2 linked regions of the Candidatus Puniceispirillum marinum IMCC1322 genome follow. The protein of the gene in region 2 interacts with the protein of the main gene of each other region in a pairwise test. Links are inferred from orthologs where the notes say so. Each region holds a gene or a part of one and is shown on either strand. Other genes may lie near its edges.

The links. The genes of interacting proteins can lie anywhere in the genome.
Region 1: the proteins of ndk (region 2) and SAR116_RS11735 interact in binary tests that used the Escherichia coli proteins (3 or more experiments, as listed by UniProt). The link is inferred for Candidatus Puniceispirillum marinum IMCC1322 from one-to-one orthologs.

What each region holds. Positions count from the first base shown.
Region 1 is NC_014010.1:2,503,987-2,509,172, reverse strand. Bases 2,032-4,747 are described here. They hold SAR116_RS11735 (5-formyltetrahydrofolate cyclo-ligase), read right to left. Parts: upstream 3,860-4,747; coding sequence 3,203-3,859; downstream 2,032-3,202. Other genes in these bases: SAR116_RS11725 (hypothetical protein), read right to left, coding at 4,317-4,562; SAR116_RS11730 (cell division protein ZapA), read right to left, coding at 3,997-4,320; SAR116_RS11740 (TIGR00282 family metallophosphoesterase), read right to left, coding at 2,344-3,168; SAR116_RS11745 (YebC/PmpR family DNA-binding transcriptional regulator), read right to left, coding at 2,032-2,255. Also shown: Holliday junction branch migration DNA helicase RuvB, read right to left, coding at 1-270; Holliday junction branch migration protein RuvA, read right to left, coding at 281-904; crossover junction endodeoxyribonuclease RuvC, read right to left, coding at 901-1,503; more of SAR116_RS11745, read right to left, coding at 1,515-2,031; tkt (transketolase), read left to right, coding at 4,932-5,186. UniProt on the Escherichia coli protein: Involved in the removal of 5-formyltetrahydrofolate.
Region 2 is NC_014010.1:666,812-671,593, reverse strand. The notes cover bases 1,793-4,782. They hold ndk (nucleoside-diphosphate kinase), read left to right. Parts: upstream 1,793-3,071; coding sequence 3,072-3,494; downstream 3,495-4,782. Other genes in these bases: purM (phosphoribosylformylglycinamidine cyclo-ligase), read right to left, coding at 4,495-4,782; purN (phosphoribosylglycinamide formyltransferase), read right to left, coding at 3,818-4,486; SAR116_RS13575 (aa3-type cytochrome c oxidase subunit IV), read right to left, coding at 3,599-3,730; SAR116_RS03240 (DNA polymerase III subunit chi), read left to right, coding at 2,515-2,967; SAR116_RS03245 (leucyl aminopeptidase), read left to right, coding at 1,793-2,471. In the rest of the region: SAR116_RS03250 (LptF/LptG family permease), read right to left, coding at 1-822; more of SAR116_RS03245, read left to right, coding at 999-1,792. UniProt on the Escherichia coli protein: Major role in the synthesis of nucleoside triphosphates other than ATP. The ATP gamma phosphate is transferred to the NDP beta phosphate via a ping-pong mechanism, using a phosphorylated active-site intermediate.

The sequences.
Region 1 (5,186 bases), 1.8 Mb from region 2 along the record:
ACGTGCAATGACCGGCCCCGACGTGCCACGAAAACCAACCCCAAGTTCTGACGATACAATCTGGGCAAGCGTTGTTTTGCCAAGCCCGGGAGGGCCATGCAACAATGTGTGGTCCATCGCATCGCCACGATCACGCGCCGCATGGATAAAGGTTTCCAGATTTTGCCGGCCATTACCCTGACCGATAAATTCGCCAAGCGACGTTGGCCGCAACGCATTATCGCCACGCTCGACATGATCCGGATTCACAAGGCGTTCATCTTCATTCATCTAAACGTTCCTAGCCCCCGATTTCGCGTAAGGCGGCAGCGATTAATCCAGACAGATCATCTGCGTCGCCAGCCTGCTGTACCCGAAGCAACGCTGCATGTGCCTCAGATCGTCCGTATCCCAGATTTATCAGAGCCGACAATGCGTCACCCATCGCGCTTGCACCAGGCAAATCTTCGCCGCCTGTAACGCCAGATATATTGATTGTAAGACCATCACCAAGCGACGGGAAGCGGCCAATTTTTTCAGCTAGCTCATTCACAACACGCTGGGCAATTTTGGGGCCAACACCATCAGCGCGTGCCACCATTGCCTTGTCACCTGCCATGATGGCGCTACTCAGATCGGCTGGAGATAATACCGATAAGATCGCCATCGCGGCTTTCGCCCCAACCCCTTGCACCGTTATCAATAACCGAAAGGCGTCACGCTCGGACGCATCATGAAAGCCATAGAGCGTCATGCTGTCTTCACGCACGATCATTTCGGTCAGAACGGTAACCGCACCATCCTGTGCCGCAAGCTGACCTTGGGTACGACTCGAAATATTGACCAGATATCCGACGCCTTGAACATCGATAATGGCATGCGTATCGGCTGTATGAGATAAGATACCGCGAAGCTGCGCAATCATGGATTACCCTCATTATCCTGTGCGTCGCGCGCCAACGCCGCCGCAATAGCTTGGGACAGGCCACTATCGGCCTCTGCATTCCTTGTCGAACCTACACGCACAGACGCCGCTTTGCCAGCACCATCACCAATAATCTGTCCGGCACCATTGCTAGCGGCAATGGCTATCGCCAACGCATCTGCTGCATCAGCATTGGCGGGCGTCACCCCCAGCAAGCGTGACACCATATCCTGTATTTGCCGTTTATCGGCAGTGCCAGTGCCCGTGATTGATTTTTTCACCAAACGGGCCGCCAGCTCGTGCACCTCAAGCCCAGCCTGACCGCAGATCATGATCCCCACGCCACGCGCCATGCCCAGCTTCAGCGCCGACTTGGCTGACTTGGCAACAAAGATTTCTTCAATCGCCGCATAGGTTGGTTGATGCGCCGCAATAATGGCCGAAAGATCATCAGCGATCCGGCCAAGACGCTGGGCGTCGGGCTCTTTGTGGTTAGGCTTGATGACACCATTGGCAACGTGAATCAGCCGTCCAGCTGTGACATCAATGACGCCCCATCCAGTGGCGCGCAATCCAGGGTCGATACCAAGAACGCGCATCACCGCCAGCCTTAGGTCAATGAGGCCAGAATGTCGTCAGATATATCGAAATTGGACGATACGTTCTGCACGTCATCATTATCATCAAGCACATCAAGTAACTTGAGCAAAGTTATGGCATGCGCCTCGCTCACTTCGATGGTATTTTGCGGTTTCCAGATCAGACCGGATTCTTCGGGTGCGCCAAAGGCGTTTTCCATGGCTTCGCGCACATTGTTGAAATCTTCGGGCGCACAGGTCACTTCATGGCTTGACTCATCGGACTCAACATTATCTGCGCCAGCCTCAAGCGCGGCCTCAAACATATCATCTGCACTTGCAACGTCAGATGGAAAAATCATCTGGCCAACCCGATCAAACATAAAGCTAACCGATCCTGTTTCACCAAGCGAACCACCATATTTCGTAAAAGCCGAACGTACTTCAGACGCTGTTCGATTACGGTTATCCGTCATCGCATCGACAATTAATGCCGTACCCCCGGGGCCATAACCCTCATAACGAATTTCATCATAGTTCTCGCCCTCGCCGCCTTCAGCGCGCTTGAGCACACGTTCAATATTGTCCTTCGGCATATTCGCCGCGCGCGCGGCAGACAAAGCCGTACGTAGTCGTGGATTTGAGTCTGGGTCGGTGCTGCTACGTGCTGCAACAGTGAGTTCCTTGATAAGACGACCAAAAATCTTGGCGCGTTTTTTGTCCTGTGCGCCTTTACGGTGCTGGATATTTTTGAATTTGGAGTGGCCTGCCATGGTTTCTAACTTCTGTTTATGCGGTTAACTTTGCTATAATGTCATATAGCAGACGCAAGGCAGAACGCCTAGCCGCTAGTGGTCAAAACTATATCCGCCCGATCACATCAGTGCCTGCGGTAGGCGATAGATGGCCGCCAACGCGAAAAGGTGCCACCGAAATAGCTAGACCGCTATCATCACTTTCCACCACAAGCCCGCATAATGTCGGTGTGCCAAGCGCCACCGAAAGGCGCGGATTACTTCGCCCTATGAAACGGGCTGTCGCGGCCTGCTTTTCCATACCGATCACGCTATCATAATCCCCACACATGCCCGCATCGGTTTGATAGGCGGTGCCGCCCGGCAGGATATGATGGTCAGCCGTTGGTATATGGGTATGCGTTCCGACCAGCATCGAGGCTCGGCCATCAGCTAGATGCCCAAGCGCCATCTTCTCGGAGGTTGCTTCACCATGCGCATCTACAAGGATAAAATCTGCATCGCGCCCCAATTTATTTCGCACCAGACTATCATCAAGCGCTAAAAAGGCCGGATCATTTGGTGCCATAAATAAATTGGTCATCACATTGATCACGCATAAACGGGCACCAGCCTCATTTGTAATGGTCGTCACACCAACACCAGGTGTCCCTTCGGCCATGTTTATTGGGCGCAACAAGCGTGGTTCATTGGCGATATAATCAATGATTTCGCGCTTATCCCATACATGATTGCCTGTGGTCAGTACATCAGCCCCAGCTTCAAACAGTAAATCACAGATTGCGGGCGTAATGCCAAAGCCCCCGGCGGCATTTTCACAATTAACGACAATGAAATCGAGCGCCAGACTTTCGCGTAATGACGACATCTGCTCAATCACAGCTTGGCGTGCTGATCGCCCCACAATATCACCTAAAAACAGAACCCGCATTTGGACAAACTCCTATCACGCATTAGCCATAGCTTCACACTGGCATTATCAGCCCATCCGGGGTTAAGACGGCATCAAGTGCCATATCATAGGGTCCGGTGGGTATTTGTTCGACCTGTTGACCGGAAAAGGCGACGCCAATGGTAACGACCTTATGGCCAGTCTGGCGCAGTCCACCAATCGAACGATCATAAAACCCACCACCATAACCAAGGCGCCAGCATGCACTATCAAAGGCCAGCATTGGCGCCAGAATCACATCTGGGGCGCAAACAGGAGCCGTGGTTGAGGGCTGTTTCGTATCATAAGGGCCATCATCCAGCTTATCGCCAGGTGCCCATAATCTGAAATCAAGCGGATTACCAGGTGCAGGCGTAATCGGCATAGCAGTCTGCACGGATGAATCAGCCAGACGAGCAACCAGCGGCAAAGGTGACAGCTCACTGCGTATAGGAAGATAGGCTGCATATATACCACGGCCAAATTGGCCCAATAGTCTATCAGCATAATCTGCTATCGCCATATCTGCGTGGGTTTGCTGTTCAAAAAGAATTTTGCGGGTTTTTGTTGCGGCGCGTCGTAGCGCCTGCTTTTCGTCGGCAGGATCGACTGATACGTTTTGAGACGTCATTTCACAACTTCCTGCAATAACAGTGGTGGCGGCGACCACGCTAACCGTCAGTGTAAACATCCTCTGTGACCTGATTAACAGGTGGGCGCCGCGAATAACTGAACCACGGCTCAGCCAGAGACAGCTCCCGAGAGAAATTTATGGCCCCAGGGATTGAAAAACCAAACGCGAAAGTACAGTCGCCGCGCATTGTTGATTTAAGGTGTTGTTAGCTTAGATGCAAGCTCTGTCAGCCGTGCCGCTGCTTTTTCCAAGACAATAGCGGTAGCTTCGGCATCTTGTCCGGCATCAACCGAGGGTGATGAGCCACCTGCCGACCCGTTCGACGAACGATCCGCAATTATCAAAGCTGTCATTGCCAGCAAACGGGCCTCACCAATCTGGCCGACCGAATCGACCAGTGATTGCATGACCGCATCAACTTCGGCACCCAGCTTGGAGACATGAGCTTCTTCGCCCGCGTCACAACCGATTTGGTAAGGTTTGCCATTCAGGCGGATGGTTACTACAGAGCTGGTCATTTGACTTCGGTCACTTTGTCTTGTTGCGCCCCGCTGTTAACAACTTTGGCGATAATGGCAACCGCCTGATCGAGTTTTTCTTCAAGTGCGCTCAGCTCATTTTGAAACGACGCTGACATGGTGGTAGCATCCGGCTTTGCCATTTTGGCATTGGTGGCCGATTCCTGAACCGATTCTATCGACCGTTCCAAATTAGCCACAGCATTTTCGAATTGGGTTAATGCGTCTTCAAGTCGTGTCATTTAGTTCAAAATCCCAAACAAATTCATCTTATTAGCTTAATAACAAACGTTAACTTACTTATATCGGTTTATTACTCAAAAATCATATTCTGTCTTGTTCATAATATGTTATGAGATGAAGCTTGCACTAAGATACAATTGAAATAAACCCCCATTCTATCCTACCATCACAAAAGTCAAGAAATTGAACTGGCATCACAATATAATCCCCTGAAAAAAATATTAATGATAATCTTCAATAGAATGAATGCCGCATTGACGAAACGGTTATAGAAATGCAAATTGCGGGGATAGTTCTAATAAAGTTTATTACATACAGTTTGCCACGCGTGCTTCGGTCACATCGGCACATACGCTTAGGGGTTTGACATGACGAATGCAGCATCAAAACAAAACATGGCTAATGCCATTCGGGCGTTGTCTATGGATGCTGTGGAAGCTGCAAAATCCGGGCATCCTGGCATGCCCATGGGCATGGCCGATGCGGCGACTGTTCTGTTTGACGAACATATGAAATTTGATGCCGCTGACCCGCATTGGCCTGATCGTGACCGGTTTGTGCTATCAGCTGGGCATGGATCGATGCTTATTTATGCCTTGCTTCACCTAACAGGTTATAAAGAT
Region 2 (4,782 bases):
ATGTCCTTCGGCTATTCTCTGAAATGCGTAATCTGCATAGGGTGATTTTTTGGCATCAAGCAAGTTGCTTATGCTATCTTCATTCATGTCGTTTGCGATGCGCTCACTTGGTTTTTTCTCGTTTGTGACAAGTGAAAGCGAATGCGTTTCAAATAAAAGTAAAGCACCTGACTCGCCGTCACTATTCACTTCTAATCGTTGACCATTGCCCAGAATTAATGTTGGGTGGTAGTCTTTTCCCACGAATTTTCCATTTTCTGCAGTCAGGATGATTGTTTTATCAATCGTTCGCGTATCTTGAATGAATACATCGCTTACAACGTCATTTTCTTCACGCGAGCCAATAAACATGGTTAGCCCCGGTACCACTTCGGTAAACACACCATCCTGCAAAAGAATTACGGGTATGCCGTTTCGAAGGTTGAATTGGAGATCCTTGTATATGCCAAATGAAGTTGGCAACAGATATACCGAATTAAAATACAGAACACTAGTTAGTAACATGCCCAAAGCTATAGGTGCTTTGGCAAGTTGAGCTGGGCTGAGGCCGACAGCCTGCATTACGGTGAGTTCACGGTCTGCAAGAATACGATGAAAGACCCAGTTTACCGCTACAAAACCGGCAATGGGAAGCGCGATAGTTAACCAAAGGGGAATTACAGTTATTGACATCAGAAGAAAATCAAAAATGGGCGCGCCCTTATTCACAACAAGTTCAAGTAACTTAATCGTCTGAAACAGCCACATGATGCCAATAAGCACCATTGAGATAACGCAGGTGGCACGAAACAGCTGGTTGAAAATGTAGATATTAAACTGCATGATAGAGCAACTCTCCATTCATAGAGTCAATACCACATACGCCTGCCAAAACGCAAAAAATATGACAGTCTAAAAATGCGAAAATGATGATGTTTCTGTAATGATATGTGATATCTATCCAATATTGGTGCGGTAACATCAGCCCAAACAGATCTTAGCCAGAACAAGAGGTTTTTATGACCAGTAAATTGAAGCTCACTTTTTCCAACGATGCCCCCGAGGGGGATTGCGTAACCATATGTCTTATTTCTACAGACAGTGTGATTATCCCGAAGCTCGATAAGGATGTTGCGGCTCAGCTGATTGCAAAGATGGCAAGCGCACAATTCACGGGTAAAAAGGGCACAAGCCTGAGTCTGTATCTTGATGTAGGTGTGTATCTGCTTATTGGCGTTGGCGAGATGATCAAGGCGGGAATCCATGCCGAGACAGTCGGCGGCAATTTGTTTACGGCACTTGCGGCGACACCTCATAAGCAGGGCTGGATTCCAGCTCTCAAGCTTGCTGATGAAGTGGCAGCTGATATCATCTTTGGTGTTGAATTGGCTGCTTATCATTTCGAACAGTATTTTACCGAAACGGATAGTGCCGAAGCATCAGTTCAGCTAACTGTTTCCAATGAATTTATTACCGAAGATGATCGTGATCTTGCTGACCGTCAGGCGCTGGCTAACGGGGTAGCGCTGGCGCGCGATCTGGTTTTTGAACCGGCTAATAAACTCTATCCAGAAGCTTTCGCTGACCGCTGTGCATCCTTGTCAGACTTGGGGCTTGATGTCGAAATTCTCGGTGAAGCTGATATGGAAGCTCTTGGTATGGGAGCACTTCTTGGTGTCGGTCAGGGGTCACGTCGTGAATCACGTATGGTGGTGATGAACTGGCGTGGTGGTAAAGACGAAGCCCCGTTAGCGCTTGTCGGAAAAGGGGTGACCTTTGACACGGGGGGCATATCGCTCAAACCTGCCAAAGGCATGGAAGATATGAAATGGGATATGGGTGGCGCGGCGGCGGTAACGGGGGCTATGGCCGCTATTGCTGGGCGTAAAGTGAAACGAAATGTAGTTGGTGTCATTGGCCTAGTTGAGAACATGCCTGACGGTAATGCACAGCGTCCCGGGGATGTGGTCACGGCAATGTCTGGTAAAACGATTGAAGTTATCAACACCGATGCAGAAGGCCGCTTAGTGCTTGCCGACGCATTGCATTATACGGAAACGCGCTTTGAACCAGCAATGATGGTTAATCTTGCAACCTTAACCGGCGCTATCATTGTATCACTGGGCAAGGAATATGGGGGACTGTTCAGCAATAGTGATGAGTTGGCCGCACAGTTGACCCAAGCTGGTATGGCAACCGAAGAAAAGCTGTGGCGTCTGCCAATGGGCAAGGCCTATGATAAGATGCTCAAATCCCATATTGCGGATATGAAGAATATTGGCGGCCCTTATGGTGGTTCGATTACGGCAGCCTGTTTCCTTGAACGGTTTGTTTCCAAAACCCCTTGGGCACATCTTGATATTGCTGGTAAAGCATGGTCGGACAAGGCCACGGCGACGGTGCCAAAAGGTGGCACTGGTTTTGGTGTCCGGTTGCTGAATCGTCTTGTTGATAATTGGACAACAGCCCATATCACGGCAAATGACGGTTAAAAGTGAAGCTTTGAAACAGTAAAGGCATCGGGTATGGCGCCGAATGAGTAAAATAGATTTTTATCACCTTACCCAGACGGATATGGAAACTGTTCTGTTGATGCTGCTCAAAAAAACACTGGCAGCGGGGAAAAAGGCACTCATTCTATGTCCCCAGCCTGCCGCCTCGGCTCTTGATACAGATTTATGGACGCGCGAACCGGACTCATGGTTTGCGCATGGGCTGGATGATGCAGATGGGCAAGATATTGCCAAAATCTGGATTTCAACCGATATGGCTGTTAATCCAATCAAGGCCGAATTTGTGTTTTTGTTGCATGGAAGTGTGCCTGCCGAAATTAGCCAATTTGAAAGAGTCTTTAATCTGTTTGATGGCCGATCCGAGGCTCAGGTTCAGCATGCGCGTATCCAATGGAAAAGCTGGGCTGATCTTGGCACTGTAGAGCGTGGTTACTTTGCCGAAACGGATGATGGCCGATGGGAGAAAAAGGCCTAAATCCATTTGTCTGATAAATCTATGAAGTTATGACTTGTGCCAAACGGTCTGCTCTTGTATTGAAGCCGAATATTCCATTATCGCTGATATCAGAGGATCGCAACATGGCACTCGAAAGAACTTTTTCCATCATCAAACCTGATGCAACACGCCGTAATTTGACAGGTCAGGTCAATGCCCGCCTCGAAGCTGCAGGCCTACGCATTGTCGCACAAAAGCGCGTTCTTCTTAGTGACCGCGAAGCTAAAGAATTTTACGCAGTTCATGCCGAACGCCCGTTTTACAATGATCTGGTGTCATTTATGACATCGGGTCCGGTTGTTCTGCAGGTCCTTGAAGGCGATGGCGCTATTGCTAAAAATCGCGAGACAATGGGCGCAACTAACCCAGCAGATGCAGCGGATGGCACAATTCGTAAAGATTTTGCTGAATCAATCGAAGCCAACTCTGTTCATGGATCAGACAGCCCTGAAAATGCGGCGATCGAGATTGCCTACTTCTTTGCTGGTTCAGAAATCACTGGCTAAATGAATATGCCGAAAAGGCGTGTCCACTTCAAAAGCACAAAGGCGGGTGAAATCCCGCCTTTTGTATATATTATTATTTATCTATTTATTTATATGAAGTTAGCCTAGAGCAAGGTTGCTGCCATGGCTATAAGCGTAACAATCACCAAGCCGATAACAATCTTTGAGGCGGTCATAAAGCCATTATAAATAGCCAGATGCGACTTGGCCTGCTTGTCAAAATCTGAAGTGTCCATGTTTACTCTCTCCTACAGTATACATTGCTTTTTAAACTGTTAATTACCTATTTTATGACCCATACCATCGTAAAAATCAATGCGGCATTAAGGCCAAATTAATGCCGTTTCAATCTGAAGTCGCGCTTTATGGCCAAGGCGGCTAAGCGCGGCTTCTCTGTTATGCCACTTAACGCCTGAGTGGCTGAGTTCAAGATCACCATGGGCCAGACTGCTAAGCACAAGCGGATATAAAATATGCTCAAGCGCTAATACGCGTGTAGCCAATGTTGTGGCGGTATCTTCTGGATTTATAGTGAGCGCCGCTTGCAGAATGATTGGGCCGTCATCGAGTTGTTCTGAAACAATATGGACGCTAACGCCATGCTGTTTGGCACCATCCGCTAGCGCGCGCTCATGCGTATCAAGCCCTTTATAGGCGGGTAAAAGCGAAGGGTGAATGTTCAGAATGCGGGCCGTAAATCGGTCGATGAATGCGGCGCCGACGATGGCCATATATCCAGCCATGAAAATATAATCAGGCTCAGCATCAGCCAGAATGGCGCACATGGCGTGGTCATGATCTTCACGTGTGTCAAAATTCGAACGATTGACAATTTTGGTTGGAATGCCGCGTGCAGCGGCACTATCGATGCCTGTACATGGTTTGTTTGCGACAACCAGACAAATCGTACTGTGATGATTAGCTTCAATGTCGTCAGCTAACGCTTCCATATTGCTACCACGTCCAGAAATAAGAATGGCGACGCGTGTCATGGAACGATCTATTTGCCTTGCCAATGATGGCTATTATTCAAAACCACCGGAGGTGAGTTCTCACGAGGACGCAAGCTACCCATGATGGTGGCATCTGGCTCAATACCGTCATGTAAGCTGGCCAGCATGGTTTCGGCTTGATCAGGGCTGGTGAAAATGATGAGGCCGATTCCACAATTAAAGGTGCGCGCCATTTCGTGTAATTCCATATTACCACTATCACGAAGCCAGCCAAAAACCGGCGGCAAATCATAAAGTGCACAATCAATGTCAAAAGTCAGATCATTGGCATAGAT